Linked DNA regions of Limnospira fusiformis SAG 85.79. Each later gene encodes a partner of the first gene's protein in a complex. Links are inferred from orthologs where the notes say so. Each region holds a gene or a part of one and is shown on either strand. Other genes may lie near its edges.

The links. Proteins that work in one complex are often made in the same cells at the same time.
Region 2: the proteins of secA (region 1) and secY are in contact, whole or in part, in a crystal structure (PDB 3DIN), measured with the Thermotoga maritima proteins. The link is inferred for Limnospira fusiformis SAG 85.79 from one-to-one orthologs. Residues at the interface, in WP_004082002.1 of Thermotoga maritima: Glu261, Ala262, Arg263, Lys300, Ala301, Arg302, Thr303, Ile304, Ile305, Leu323, Tyr324, Asp325, Pro326, Val329, Ser330, Tyr333, Ile336, Lys340, Phe345, Val349, Glu363, Phe364, Tyr374, Ser375, Gly376, Gly377, Glu393, Ile395, Thr482, Ser483; in WP_004081795.1 of Thermotoga maritima: Glu108, Gly109, Glu110, Glu111, Ala236, Glu237, Arg238, Arg239, Ile240, Thr241, Ile242, Gln243, Tyr244, Ala245, Arg246, Arg247, Val248, Thr249, Gly250, Arg251, Arg252, Val253, Tyr254, Gly256, Ala257, Ser258, Thr259, Tyr260, Leu261, Pro262.

The regions. Positions count from the first base shown.
Region 1 is NZ_CP051185.1:1,419,534-1,427,818, forward strand. Bases 3,016-6,393 are described here. They hold secA (preprotein translocase subunit SecA), read right to left. Parts: upstream 6,006-6,393; coding sequence 3,216-6,005; downstream 3,016-3,215. Other genes in these bases: HFV01_RS06825 (cytochrome b/b6 domain-containing protein), read left to right, coding at 3,016-3,083; HFV01_RS06835 (alpha/beta fold hydrolase), read left to right, coding at 6,147-6,393. Also shown: HFV01_RS06815 (AAA family ATPase), read right to left, coding at 216-1,436; HFV01_RS06820 (hypothetical protein), read right to left, coding at 1,762-2,325; more of HFV01_RS06825, read left to right, coding at 2,418-3,015; more of HFV01_RS06835, read left to right, coding at 6,394-7,031; HFV01_RS06840 (restriction endonuclease), read right to left, coding at 7,506-8,285. UniProt on the Escherichia coli protein: Required for protein export, interacts with the SecYEG preprotein conducting channel.
Region 2 is NZ_CP051185.1:4,632,917-4,638,265, reverse strand. The notes cover bases 2,454-5,349. They hold secY (preprotein translocase subunit SecY), read left to right. Parts: upstream 2,454-3,191; coding sequence 3,192-4,508; downstream 4,509-5,349. Other genes in these bases: infA (translation initiation factor IF-1), read left to right, coding at 5,308-5,349; HFV01_RS21900 (adenylate kinase), read left to right, coding at 4,508-5,086; rplO (50S ribosomal protein L15), read left to right, coding at 2,669-3,139; rpsE (30S ribosomal protein S5), read left to right, coding at 2,454-2,591. In the rest of the region: rplE (50S ribosomal protein L5), read left to right, coding at 66-611; rpsH (30S ribosomal protein S8), read left to right, coding at 635-1,036; rplF (50S ribosomal protein L6), read left to right, coding at 1,105-1,644; rplR (50S ribosomal protein L18), read left to right, coding at 1,648-2,010; more of rpsE, read left to right, coding at 2,061-2,453. UniProt on the Escherichia coli protein: The central subunit of the protein translocation channel SecYEG. Consists of two halves formed by TMs 1-5 and 6-10.

The DNA.
Region 1 (8,285 bases):
GTAATCCGATTAATTTATAAACATCAACAGCTTATGAACAGTTAAAATCGCCTTATTTTGTGCTTTAACTACTTCTATATAAATCGTAATATATATCATGTCTCACCGCCTTCATTTCATGATTTGTCTGAATTTTGGGTATATTACAGACATGAATGGATGGCTATGATTGGCTAACTCTATGTAATTCAAATTTATGTATATCAACGGAATATCTACCATCTTTTACCGCCTATAAGACCTTGCAGCCATGCTTGACCGACCAGAAAATTATCAAGCCAGTCCTCAAACTCATCTGATGACTTAAAATTTACCTCTGTCTCATTTTTCTGGTTTTTTTCAAATATTAATACATCCTCAATATCGAATGAATTTAGCAGCAATGGTGAATGAGTCGTTACGATTATTTGCGTATTTTTCGATGCTTGCTTGAGTGCATCTGTGATGGTATTAATCATGTCGGGATGAAGATTTGTTTCCGGCTCATCAATACAGACTAAGTTACCTCGTTCAGGGTTAAATAATATGGATAATAGCAAAAGATAGCGGAGGGTTCCATCTGAGATATGTTCCATAGAAACTGACTTAGCCAGATAATCTTCACGAAGGACTAAGTATAATTTAGAACCCAAAAAATTAAAATTGATGTCTTTAAAATGTGGGTTAATTTTCTTGATGGCTTGCTCGATTTCAGCATACCAGAGAGAATTGTTATTTCTGATGTTGTTAATAATCGTCATCAGGTTTTGTCCATCATGGGACAATTTTCTTTCAGTACCATAGCTGGAAGGTTGTCTGATGACACTTTCAAAGGTGGTATCAAAATAATAATAGACAGCTACCTCTTCTAAAGCTCTTTTTAAGGTGAAAATAGGATAAAATCTCTCCGGGTCTGAAATCTGACTTAAAACGGGTTCTGTGGATTTAAAATTGACCTGTTGACTTTCTTGGGGATATCTCTGAAAACCCACTTTTCCTTCTTCCCGAGTGGAAATAACTCCCTGGGCATTATTCATGTCCATGAAGATAAAATCATCTTGATCATCACTTCGGCAATATAGCTTTTCTTTCAAGTAATATGAAGTTGACCCCGCTTTAAAGATTGTGAGTTCGTAAATGGGATTAGTTTTAAATTGGAATCCTCTTCTATTGTGATTTTGGTGAATTGCATCTTTGCTAAATTCAAAGCCGAGTTTTATATAGTCTTTGGTGTCCTCATTAAAATTGGCCACGGCATCAAAGCCACTCCACTTTTTTAAAAAAGTCTTTTCCAATCCATTCCCGGCAATAATCTCATACAGTAAAGCGATCGCCTTTAACAAGTTGGATTTGCCACTACCATTAATACCTAGGAGAATATTCACACCAGGATTCAGCTTGATGGTTGTGGGTTTTCGGAAACTAAAAAAGTTTTCTAAGGTAATTTCTGACAGCATTCTTATGGATTTTTCTTTGATATGGTCTGTGTCTGTCTAAGTTATACAGCTTGTTCACCAGTCGCTTAATACATTGCCCTCACCCTAAATCTGGATCCCAGAAAGGGAGAGGGACTTTGAGAGGTGATCAGATGATTTCTGAACAGGCTGTAACTTGGATTATACTATAAAGATGCTTGATTTCGGTCTGGGGACTGTTTCTGGCTGCTGTCTTTTCATTCTTCCACACTTCTCCTCTTGATAGTCAGACAAGTTTGCGCCCCAACTAGGCTGGGGGTGAATGGCGACTATGGGGACTACAATCCTATCCATTTATGGGTAAAAATTAAGGCGGCGATATGGGTTCATATAAGATGGTTTTTCCTCGCCTTTGACCAGAATCTTGCCATCCCCGTTTATGTAGTTCTCCTAGGCGGTTTAAAGTGGTAATATATGGGGCGGAAACTCCCAAAATTTGCGCTAATTCTTTGCCGGTTTTTAAGCGAGAATCAACTTCTTTAGGTGATGGTTGGCGTGATGATGGTGGCGAGGGTTTTGATAACTTATTTGATAACTTACCAGCCGGGGATGCTGGCGGCGGTGGTGCAGAAGCGCGATCGCTCGCTTTTGAGTCTATATAATTCGGCAATATGTCCCGAATTTGGGGTTCCAGATTTTGTTGCAAATAATCTTCAATAATTTGTTTGATATCGAGATCCATTCTCCCATCTGAACCAGAGGAAAAGGCGATCGCTACCTGATGATCCAGAGGTGCCAGATAAATTTTGATTAACCCAACTAACACCTGTTCAGGGGACATTTGATAGGTCGCACAACGTTGCTGGAAATCCTGCCATAGCTTAGGATTAACCCTCAAATTAATCGAAACTTCATGGTTTGAGACAACCACAGAATTTACCCTATTGTAATAGCCTTTCTCATTATAGATTACTCCTTTTCTCGCCCAAATCACACGGAGAACAAAGGATAATTATACCCATTGTGCAAGTTATCCTAAAACCCTGCTATACTATTGATAAAGAAACTCAAAAAGACCTAATTATGAGCGCTTCCAAACCCTACCAGCCCTTGCTATTTCGCCTATTACACGGCTTGAATAGCCTTTTAGTATTTGGATGTATTATCACTGGCTATCTCGTTTACGAAAGCTACGATCGCCGTTTCGGGACTCTCTGGTTAATCCCGGAAGATAGCAACCTGATCGACATCCATGGAACCTGGGGATTTTTCCTATTTTTTATGGCCTTAGCCTTCACCTACTACAGCCTACGTCGGGGGAAAAAACGCCTCATCCAACCTGACACCCTAGCCCAACTCAAACGGACCACACAGCCAATCTGGTGGTACACCCTCCATCGAATCACCAACACCATAGCCTTATTAGCCCTAGCACTAGCCGTCATTTCTGGGAAATTCCAGGACGAAAACTGGCTGAGGGTAGGGGAAACACACCATTTGTCGTATAATATCCACCTGTTAGCTTGGGCAATTATGATTGTGGCGATCGCCCTTCATGTTCTGATGGCGGCGCGGGTTGGAGGTGTTCCCCTGCTGCTGTCTATGGCTAATTCTCAAATCAAATCCAGCGACCATCCCCGTCTCTGGTGGGGTAACTTGCGAAACTGGCTAAAACATCCCCGAATTTGACTATAAAAACGGAAAAGGCACTTGGGAGTCTGGCCGAGTTTCGACCCCAAGTACCTCTTCCTTCAAACCTTACTCCTCACACTTGACAACCAATATATACTATTTTCCGAGATTGTCAAGAGCATTTCCCAATTAAGCCACCGCAGGCTGAGGCTGAAACTGGAACATCGAGTAAATCACATTCCGGCGAATATCCGTCATCATATCCAGGAAAAGTTCGTAACCCTCCCGTTTATACTCCACCAGCGGGTCTTTCTGACCATAGCCTCGCAGACCCACAGACTCCCGCAAAGCATCCATTTGCTGCAAATGTTCCCGCCACAGAGTATCAATCTGTTGGAGAATAAAAAACCTTTCCGCATCACGCATCAGTCCAGGGCGAATCTGATTTACCTGAGCCTCCTTAATATCATAGGCATTACGCAGTTGTTCATACAAGAAAGTCTTAATCTCCTCAACCGTCATATCAAACAACTGTTCAGAAGTCAGATCCTTCAGCAAATAAACAAACTCCTTCACCTTAGCCACCAAAGTCTCAAGATCCCACTCTTCCGAAGGCAGATCCGGGTTAATATAAGCCTCGACGATATCATCCATCGTCTTTTCGCCATACTTAATCACCTGTTCCTTGAGATCCTGACCTTCCAATACCCGGCGGCGTTCCGCATAAATAGCCCGACGCTGATTATTCATTACCTCGTCGTACTCGAACACCTGCTTACGGATATCATAATAATAAGTTTCTACCTTTTTCTGGGCATTTTCCAGCGATCGCGTCAACAACTTCGACTCAATAGGTAAATCCTCCTCCACCTGAAAAGCCGTCATCATCGCCGCCACCCGTTCACCACCAAAAATCCGTAGCAAATTATCTTCCAGACTCAAAAAGAAGCGAGTCGAACCCGGGTCTCCCTGACGACCAGCCCTTCCCCGCAACTGGTTATCTACCCGACGGGACTCATGGCGTTCTGTACCGATAACGTGCAATCCTCCCAGGGACACCACCTCATCATGTTCCTCATGAGTAAACACCTCATACTCAGCCACAATAGCCTGATAAACCTCCCGTATCCGCTGAACCACCACATCAGTAGTGGGAGCTTTTTCCGAGGCTACAGCTAGGATATCCTCAGCCATAAGTTCAGGAACACTACGTTCCCCATAAACCGACACCGCAAAATCTACCGCCGATCGCAGTTTCTCTTGAGTCTCTACCGACAACTCCGTGGGAAAAATTCCCGCCGCCACCTTCCAAACCTTCGGCTTATCAGCAGCAGCAAAACCCTGGGGCTTATTACGACGGGGACCCCCTCCGATTTGAGGGATAGCCAATTCTCGCTCATCTTGCGGTTTCACAATTCGGGGCATAAAATACTCCCGTAACTTCAACCGCGCCATATAATCAGCATTACCCCCCAGGATAATATCAGTTCCTCGCCCCGCCATGTTAGTAGCAATAGTTACAGCCCCTTTGCGACCAGCCTGCGCCACAATTTCTGATTCCCTTTCCACATTTTCCGGCTTCGCATTCAAAAGATTATGGGGAACCTCCTGCTGTGATAACAAACCAGAAAGCAACTCCGATTTTTCCACACTGGTAGTTCCCACCAATACAGGTCTACCCATATTGTGCATTTGCGCGCATTCAGTAGCGATCGCCAGCCATTTCCCCTGCTCAGTTTTATAAACCATATCCGACAAATCCGCACGAGCCGTCGGTCGGTTAGTCGGAACTACCGTCACCTGCAAATTATAAATCTTCTCAATTTCCGCCTCCTCAGTTTTCGCCGTCCCCGTCATCCCCGACAATTTGGGATATAGCAAAAAGAAATTTTGATAAGTAATTGTCGCCAAAGTTTGGGTTTCCGGCTGAATTTCCACACCTTCCTTAGCCTCGATCGCCTGATGTAAGCCATCACTCCAACGCCGACCCTGCATTACCCGTCCCGTGAACTCGTCTACAATAACGACTTCATCATCCCGAACGATATAATTAACATCCTTGATAAACAATTCTTTTGCTTTCAACGCATTAAACACAAAATGCGCCCAAGGGTCATTAGGATCATATAAATCCTTAACCCCCAAAAACTCTTCCGCCGCCGCAAAACCCTCATCCGTCAGCAGAACATTACGCGCCTTTTCGTCCACCTCATAATGTTCCTTATCCTTCTGTAGCGCCTTCGCCACCTCCGCCGCCCTCATATACTTCTCACTAGGACGTTCTACCTGACCAGAGATAATCAACGGAGTGCGCGCCTCATCAATTAGCACCGAGTCCACTTCGTCAATAATGCAATAATTGAAAGGACGCTGCACCACCTCTTCCATAGAGGTCGCCATATTATCCCGCAAATAGTCAAACCCAACCTCACTGTTAGTTGCGTAGGTAATATCACAGCTATAGTTCTTTTTCCGTTCCTCTGGACCCATTCCCTGCTGGATTAATCCCACACTCAACCCCAGAAAACGGTGTACCTGTCCCATCCACTCAGCATCACGACGCGCTAAATAATCATTAACCGTGATAATATGCACCCCGTGACCTGATAACCCATTTAGATAAGCCGGGAGGGTCGAAACCAGGGTTTTTCCTTCCCCCGTTTTCATCTCCGCGATTTCCCCCTTATGTAAAATCATACCCCCCAGCACCTGAACATCAAAGTGCCGCATTCCTAACACCCGTCGGGAAGCCTCCCTGACTACAGCAAACGCTAACGGTAAAATTTCCTCCAGGATTTGTTCCCTTTCCTCCCGGTTTTTGGCTTTCGCCAACATCTCCTTAAACTCCCCCGTCTTTGCCTTTAGACCTTCATCGGAGAGCGATCGCACATCTTCCTCTAGGATATTAACATCCGTCACTACAGGCTGATATTTTTTGATTTTCCGGGCATTAGGATCGCCCAGCAGAGCTTTAAGCATAGCAATAACAGGATAATCTCAACACTTTCCTATCTAGTATAGGGTTTATTCTTTACCATGAAACTCCCATAGCCAGATCTTTTCCAATGCGATCGCATCCCTGTTGGTTTAGATTATAATTACTGATTGCCATTGCTTTTTATGTTTCCTGAGTATTTACCCCCACTGGCTGAACCACTCACCGAATTGACTTCTATCTCCCTCGCTGAAGCAATTATTGCTCAACCCATAACCCTCCCAGCCGTCCCTCAACCTATCCTCACTACCTATGTCCGCCAAGGAAACCCACAGCCTCCCATTCTTCTCCTACACGGTTTCGATAGTTCCGTCCTAGAGTTTCGCCGACTCTTACCACTATTAGCTAATACCACCGAAACCTGGGCCGTGGATCTATTGGGCTTTGGCTTTACGCAGCGATCGCCTTATTTAACCGTTAATCCTGCTCATATCCTAGCCCATCTCTACGCTTTCTGGCAATCCCGCATCAATCAGCCAGTTATCTTAGTTGGCGCTTCTATGGGAGGTGCTACAGCCATCGACTTTACCCTAAATCATCCCCACGCTGTACAATCTCTCGTCCTAATTGATAGTGCCGGAATCAATAAAGGTCCCATCGCTGGCAAGTTTTTATTTCCACCCTTCGACTATCTCGCTACCGAATTTCTGCGACAACCCAAAGTTCGCCAAAGTATCAGCGAAAACGCCTATTTTGACAAAACCCTCGCCTCCCGTGATGCTCAGTTATGCGCCGCGTGGCATCTACAATCACCATTATGGAATCGCGGTTTAATTGAGTTTACCAAAAGTGGCGGTTATGGTGCTTTTGGCGATCGCTTAAATACTATTCAACAACCCACCTTAATTTTATGGGGCAACAATGACAAAATCTTGGGAACCAAAGATGCCGATAAATTCCGAACCGCTATCCCTAACAGTAAACTTATCTGGATTGACAAATGCGGTCATGTTCCCCACCTCGAACAGCCACAAATTACCGCCAATCAAATACTCGAATTTGTCAATTAGCCACCCTCTCCCCCGCCCCCGCCTCATTCCCCCCAACCCTTGACAATTCCCCTCCCCATCAGTTACCATATTCTTGTGGGGGTTACATGGCTATACGCTTGATTTTTTATTCAACATCCCGTCCGCGCCTCATTTCCCCCCAACCCTTGACAATTCCCCTCCCCATCAGTTACCATATTCTTGTGGGGGTTACATGGGTATACGCTTGATTTTTTATTCAACACTCCGTCCGCGCCTCATTTCCGCCAACCCTTGACAATTCCCTTCCCCATCAGTTACCATATTCTTGTGGGGGTTACATGGGTATACGCTTGATTTTTTATTCAACATAGAGCGATCGCCTCTATTAAATACATATTCTGCCAGTGGGAATATGATCCAACAACTTACCATTACAGTTCTGGTAGAAAATACAGCCGGGCGGAAAGGACTCCTAGGAGAACACGGGTTCTCTATTCTAGTGGAATTATAATTTCATTCTAAATCGGAGGTATAACTATCATTCTGAGCGAAGGCATCGGCATCCAGTTCTAATACTTCGATCGCTTTCGTTTTCACCCCGATTCCATATTCGATTAACAGATCCAGCAGTTTTTCTCCGTTGATTAACGTGATTGGCGGCGCACCCGGGGCGAACGCCACCTCCACCGTCCCCTTGGAAAAATCGCCCGTGGTGATAATCGTACCCCGCACCGCTTGAAACCGATACAAACACCCCCGCAAAGCATCCAAAATTGGTCTTTGAATGTTCCCCTGTTGTCGCTTCACCTGCACCACTTCCCGCACCGAAGTGATCCCCAGTTCGATATCCGCGACCACATCGACTCCCTTATCATTCGTCGGTGATGTCACCTCCACATTTTGATAATTCATTGCCTCCAACAATTGCTTGATCAAATACTCAAAAGCGGTGGGAGCCATCGTCGATAGGATTTCTTTAATGCTGGATCTGACCGAGGCTTTCTGCTCTTTAACCAGGGTTAAAATTTCCTGTACTTTCCCCCCGCCGTCGAGTTCTTCATCGCCTCCCGAATCTTTCAAATAATTCAAACCCGCGTCGGTAATGCTGTAGGTTGTCCCCGTTTTGATCAATAATTCGCGATCGGCTAAATTGTAAAGCCGCCGCCACAGCGTATCTTTGATGGTGCTGTCTGTGCCGAATTGGGAGTAACGCTTGAGATAGTCCGACCAATCGGGTACAAAATCTCCGCGACGACCTCCCCCTTTTTCAGCCACCACACTTAGTAATTTTAA
Region 2 (5,349 bases), 3.2 Mb from region 1 along the record:
GTTAAACACTCGTTTTGATTATCCCTGACCAAGCCCAGGGAATGTATTTAGGACAGACAGCAACTATGACATCTCCACTCAAAACCATCTATCAGGAAACCATCGTTCCTAAATTGATGGAACAGTTCAAATATGAGAACATCCATCAGGTTCCCAAGGTTGTTAAAGTTACCATTAACCGAGGACTGGGCGAAGCATCCCAAAATGCCAAGGCTCTGGAATCTTCAGTTAATGAATTGGCGATTATTACCGGACAAAAACCAGTAGTGACCCGCGCTAAAAAAGCGATCGCCGGCTTTAAAATCCGTCAAGGAATGCCCGTTGGGGTAATGGTGACACTCCGTTCTGATCGGATGTATGCCTTTATGGAACGTCTAATTCACCTAGCCCTACCTCGCATTCGAGACTTTCGTGGCATTAGTCCCAAAAGTTTTGACGGTCGGGGTAACTACAGTCTGGGGGTCAAAGAACAACTGATCTTCCCAGAAATCGACTACGATCGCATCGATCAAATTCGAGGTCTGGATATTTCAATTGTCACCACAGCCCAGACAGATGAAGAAGGGCGTGCTTTACTTAAAGAAATGGGAATGCCCTTCCGGGAGAACTGAGGCAGTAAAATAACGAGACAACTATGGCGACGAACGACACTATTGCAGATATGTTAACGCGCATCCGCAACTCTTGCATGGCGCGGCATCAAACCACAGAAATTCCATCCACCAAAATGACCCGCAGTATTGCCAAAGTCCTCCAGGATGAAGGCTTTATTGCCAACTTTGAAGAAGCAGGTGTTGGTGTCAAAAAACATTTAGTGGTTTCACTAAAATACAACACCAAAACCCGCACCCCCACAATCCGCACCCTTAAACGAGTGAGCCGTCCAGGTTTGCGCGTTTACAAAAACCGCAAAGAACTCCCCCGGGTTTTAGGTGGAATTGGAATTGCGATCATTTCTACCTCCCGTGGGGTAATGACCGACCGAGAAGCCCGCCTTCAGGGCTTAGGCGGAGAAGTGCTTTGCTATGTGTGGTAAATCCATTACCCACAGCCTCGCACTCCGCAGACCCCTAAACACTGCTCATCGACCATTAAACAAGGATTATGTCTAGAATTGGTAAGCGTCCAATTCCGATTCCCGCCAAAGTTACCCTAACCTTAGACGGCCAAAAAGTCACAGTCAAAGGACCAAAAGGGGAGCTTTCCCGCGTATTACCCAACGAAGTGATCCTCTCCCTCGAAGAAGACACACTAATCGTTAAGCGTCGGGATGAATCCCGAGTCGCCCGTCAGCGTCATGGTCTCTGTCGCACCCTGGTAGCCAACATGGTGGATGGAGTTTCCCAAGGATTTGAACGGCGACTGGAAATCCAAGGAGTGGGATATCGGGCTCAGGTTCAAGGTAAAAACCTGATCTTAAATGTCGGCTACAGCAAACCGGTGGAAATGGTTCCCCCTGAAGGTTGCAGCGTAGCCGTTGAAAATAACACCAATGTGATTGTTAGCGGAATTAATAAAGAACTCGTCGGCAACATGGCTGCGAAAATTCGCGCCGTGCGACCCCCTGAACCCTATAAAGGCAAGGGCATTCGCTACGCCGGAGAACAAGTCAGACGTAAAGCTGGTAAGGCAGGGAAAAAATAGATCATGAAACTTACTCGTAACGATTCCCGTCAGCGCCGTCACCGTCGAGTTCGGCGCAAAGTCCTAGGCACTTCAGAGCGTCCTAGATTGGCTGTGTTTCGCTCTCACAAGCACATCTATGTACAGGTGATCGACGATAGCCAGCAACACACCTTAGTTGCCGCGTCTACCTTAGACCCCGAAATAACTGCCGACTTAAAAACTGGGGCCACCTGTGATGCCTCTGTTAAAGTTGGTCAATTAATCGCTAAACGCTCCCTATCTAAAGGAATTGAGCGCGTAGTATTTGACCGGGGAGGTTACATCTATCACGGCCGCGTTAAAGCCTTGGCAGACGCAGCCAGAGAAGCCGGGTTAGAATTTTAATAAGCTGACGGGCAATTTATAATTGCCCTTAACAATCAGGAACTAAAAGTATGGCAGAACAGCAACGTCGTAAAAAAAATACTCGCACCAAAGAAAAAGAATCCGAATGGCAAGAACGGGTTGTTCAAATTCGCCGTGTAACTAAAGTAGTTAAAGGCGGTAAAAAACTCAGCTTCCGTGCCATTGTTATCGTCGGCAACGAAAAAGGCCAGGTGGGTGTCGGTGTCGGAAAAGCAGCAGATGTCATCGGAGCCGTCAAAAAAGGTGTCGCCGATGGCCGCAAAAATGTCGTCGAGATTCCCCTAACCAAATCTAACTCTCTACCTCACCCCGCCAATGGTGTGGGAGGCGGAGCCCAAGTCATTGTTAGACCCGCTGCCCCTGGTACAGGGGTAATCGCTGGGGGTGCTGTCCGCACCGTGCTAGAACTAGCCGGGGTTAAAAACGTTCTAGCTAAACAGCTAGGCTCCAGTAATCCCCTGAATAACGCCCGCGCCACCATTAACGCTCTATCAGGATTGCGGACCCTATCGGATGTGGCTAAAGAACGGGGCATCCCCATCGAACAGCTTTATGCTTAATCATAAGTGGACCATCGGGGCAATTCCTCAATTGCCTCTCACTGATAACCCATCAATTGCAATGCACTGAGACAACCATGAGATTACAAGACGCAAAGCCCAAAGCTGGCTCTCAAAAACGTCGCCGTCGCCTTGGTCGTGGGGTTTCTGCCGGACAAGGAGCTAGTTGTGGCAAAGGAATGCGCGGTCAAAAATCGCGTTCCGGTGGCAGCACCAGACCCGGATTTGAAGGAGGTCAAAACCCCCTCTATCGACGACTACCTAAATTAAAAAGCTTTCCTCTGGTCAACCGAAAACAGTACACTACCATTAATGTGGGTCGTCTGGATTCTCTGAGTGTCAACAGCGAAGTAACTCTATCCTCTCTCATTGCGGCCGGAATTATTACTACTGACCGGGGACCGCTCAAGATTTTGGGAGATGGAGAACTAAATGTAGCACTTCAGGTTAAAGCAGCAGCCTTCACCCAAAGCGCTCGATCTAAAATTGAAGCAGCCGGGGGAAGTTGTGAAGTCTTAGGAGCCAGAAACACCAGCCCGGAAGGTTAAGCATTAGCTTGCTCTGTACATTCCCAATAGTGTTTTCAAGAGGTAGTCCTTCATGGTCGTCAGTCGTGAAAAAACGCCAACTGCACAGGAAACATTCATGCAGATGGCTCAGGCTGCTGGTTTACGGGGTCGTATTCTCGTAACCATTGGTCTGCTCATTCTAGTTCGTTTGGGCGTGTTCCTGCCTATCCCAGGCATTGATCGGCAAGCATTTAGCCAAAATATTCAAAACACCCCCTTTATCGGTTTTCTCGACCTATTTTCCGGGGGTGGATTTTCAGCCCTGGGTATTTTTGCTCTGGGAATTCTCCCCTATATTAACGCCTCCATTATCATGCAGTTGATGACGGCGGCTCTCCCCACTTTAGAAGATTTGCAAAAAAACGAAGGGGAAGCCGGACGGCGGAAAATATCTCAAATTACCCGCTATGTGGCCTTGGGGTGGGCTATCTTGCAAAGTATTGGTATTGCCATTTGGGTCAGCCCCTTTGCTCAAAACCCCAATCAACCACAGTTCATAGTCATGGCTGAAGTAGTCCTGGCTCTGGCTGCTGGGTCTATGTTTGTCATGTGGGTATCGGAACTGATTACAGAACGCGGTATCGGTAATGGCGCTTCCCTGCTCATTTTTATCAACATCGTAGCGGTTCTACCCCAATCATTGGGCAGTACCATTGAATTAGCTCAAAGTGGTGATAGCGCTATTGTAGGACGAGTTGTGATCTTGTTATTGATTTTCCTAGCAATGATTGTTGGGATTGTTTTTGTACAAGAGGGAACCCGTCGTATTCCTATTGTTTCCGCCCGCCGACAAGTGGGTCGCAAACTTTATCGCGAAAAAAGTAGCTATCTACCTTTGCGTCTAAATCAAGGCGGGGTGATGCCGATTATCTTTGCTTCGGCAGTTTTGATTCTTCCGGCTTCTATCTCCCAGTTTGCTAATAATCCGGTTCTGGTACAAATTTCTACTTATCTGAGTCCCGGAGGACCTGCTCCTTGGCTCTATATTGCCTTTTACTTGCTGATGATTCTGTTCTTTAGCTATTTCTACGCTTCTTTAATTATGAATCCCGTAGATATGGCTCAGAACTTGAAGAAAATGGGAGCTAGTATTCCCGGAATTCGTCCAGGTCGCGCCACCAGTGAGTATATTGAGCGGGTTCTGAATCGCTTAACCTTTTTGGGAGCGGTTTTCTTGGGTTTAGTAGCAATTATTCCTACTGTAGTCGAAAGCGCTACCAGAGTTCCTACTTTCCGAGGCTTTGGTGCTACTTCTCTACTGATTCTGGTCGGGGTTGCTATTGATACCGCCAAGCAGGTTCAGACCTATGTAATTTCTCAAAGATATGAAGGGATGGTGAAAAAATAATGCGGGAATTGATTTTTTTGGGGCCGCCTGGTTCGGGAAAGGGAACACAAGCGGCTCGTATGGCTGAGATTATGAAAATTCCTCACATTTCTACTGGAGAGATTTTGAGGGATCATGTCTCTAAGCAAACTCCCCTGGGTCAACAGGCTAAAACCTATATGGATCTGGGTGATTTGGTTCCGGATCAACTGATTTTGGATATGGTGACTCACCGTTTATCAGAGCCTGATGCTGAAACGGGTTGGATTCTCGATGGGTTCCCTCGTAATGTCAGCCAGGCTCAGTTTGTCCAAGAGCATTTGTTGTCGGTTGATGAGAAAACGGGCAAAATTCCAGATAAAGATCACGTCTGGGTCATTAATTTAGAGGTTCCAGATGATGTCATCCTGAAACGATTGCTGGTGCGAGGTCGTGAAGATGACCATGAAGAAACGATTTTACATCGCCTTCAGGTTTATCGGGAACAGACGGCTCCCTTGATTGAATTTTACAGCAGTCGTAACCAACTGCATCATATCAATGGCGATCGCACCATGGAAGAAGTAACCGATAGTTTAAAAGAGGTAATTACCAGCTAATCATTGGCATGGAGAATCCAGGTTCACCAATCTGGGCACCAAATCTCCCCCCGGCGGTTCCCATCGTGGCTTAGTCATTTGTGTTGATGACATGGATGATTACCAGATTTTGATAAGATATGTTAACACGCTCAGGCCCTAGCCCGGACGCTATTCTGCCTGGTTGGATGATTTTAGTCGCCTACTGGGGGGTTTATTTACCGAATTGAGGAACTAACAGTTTGTCTAAACAAGACTTAATAGAAATGGAAGGAACTGTTACC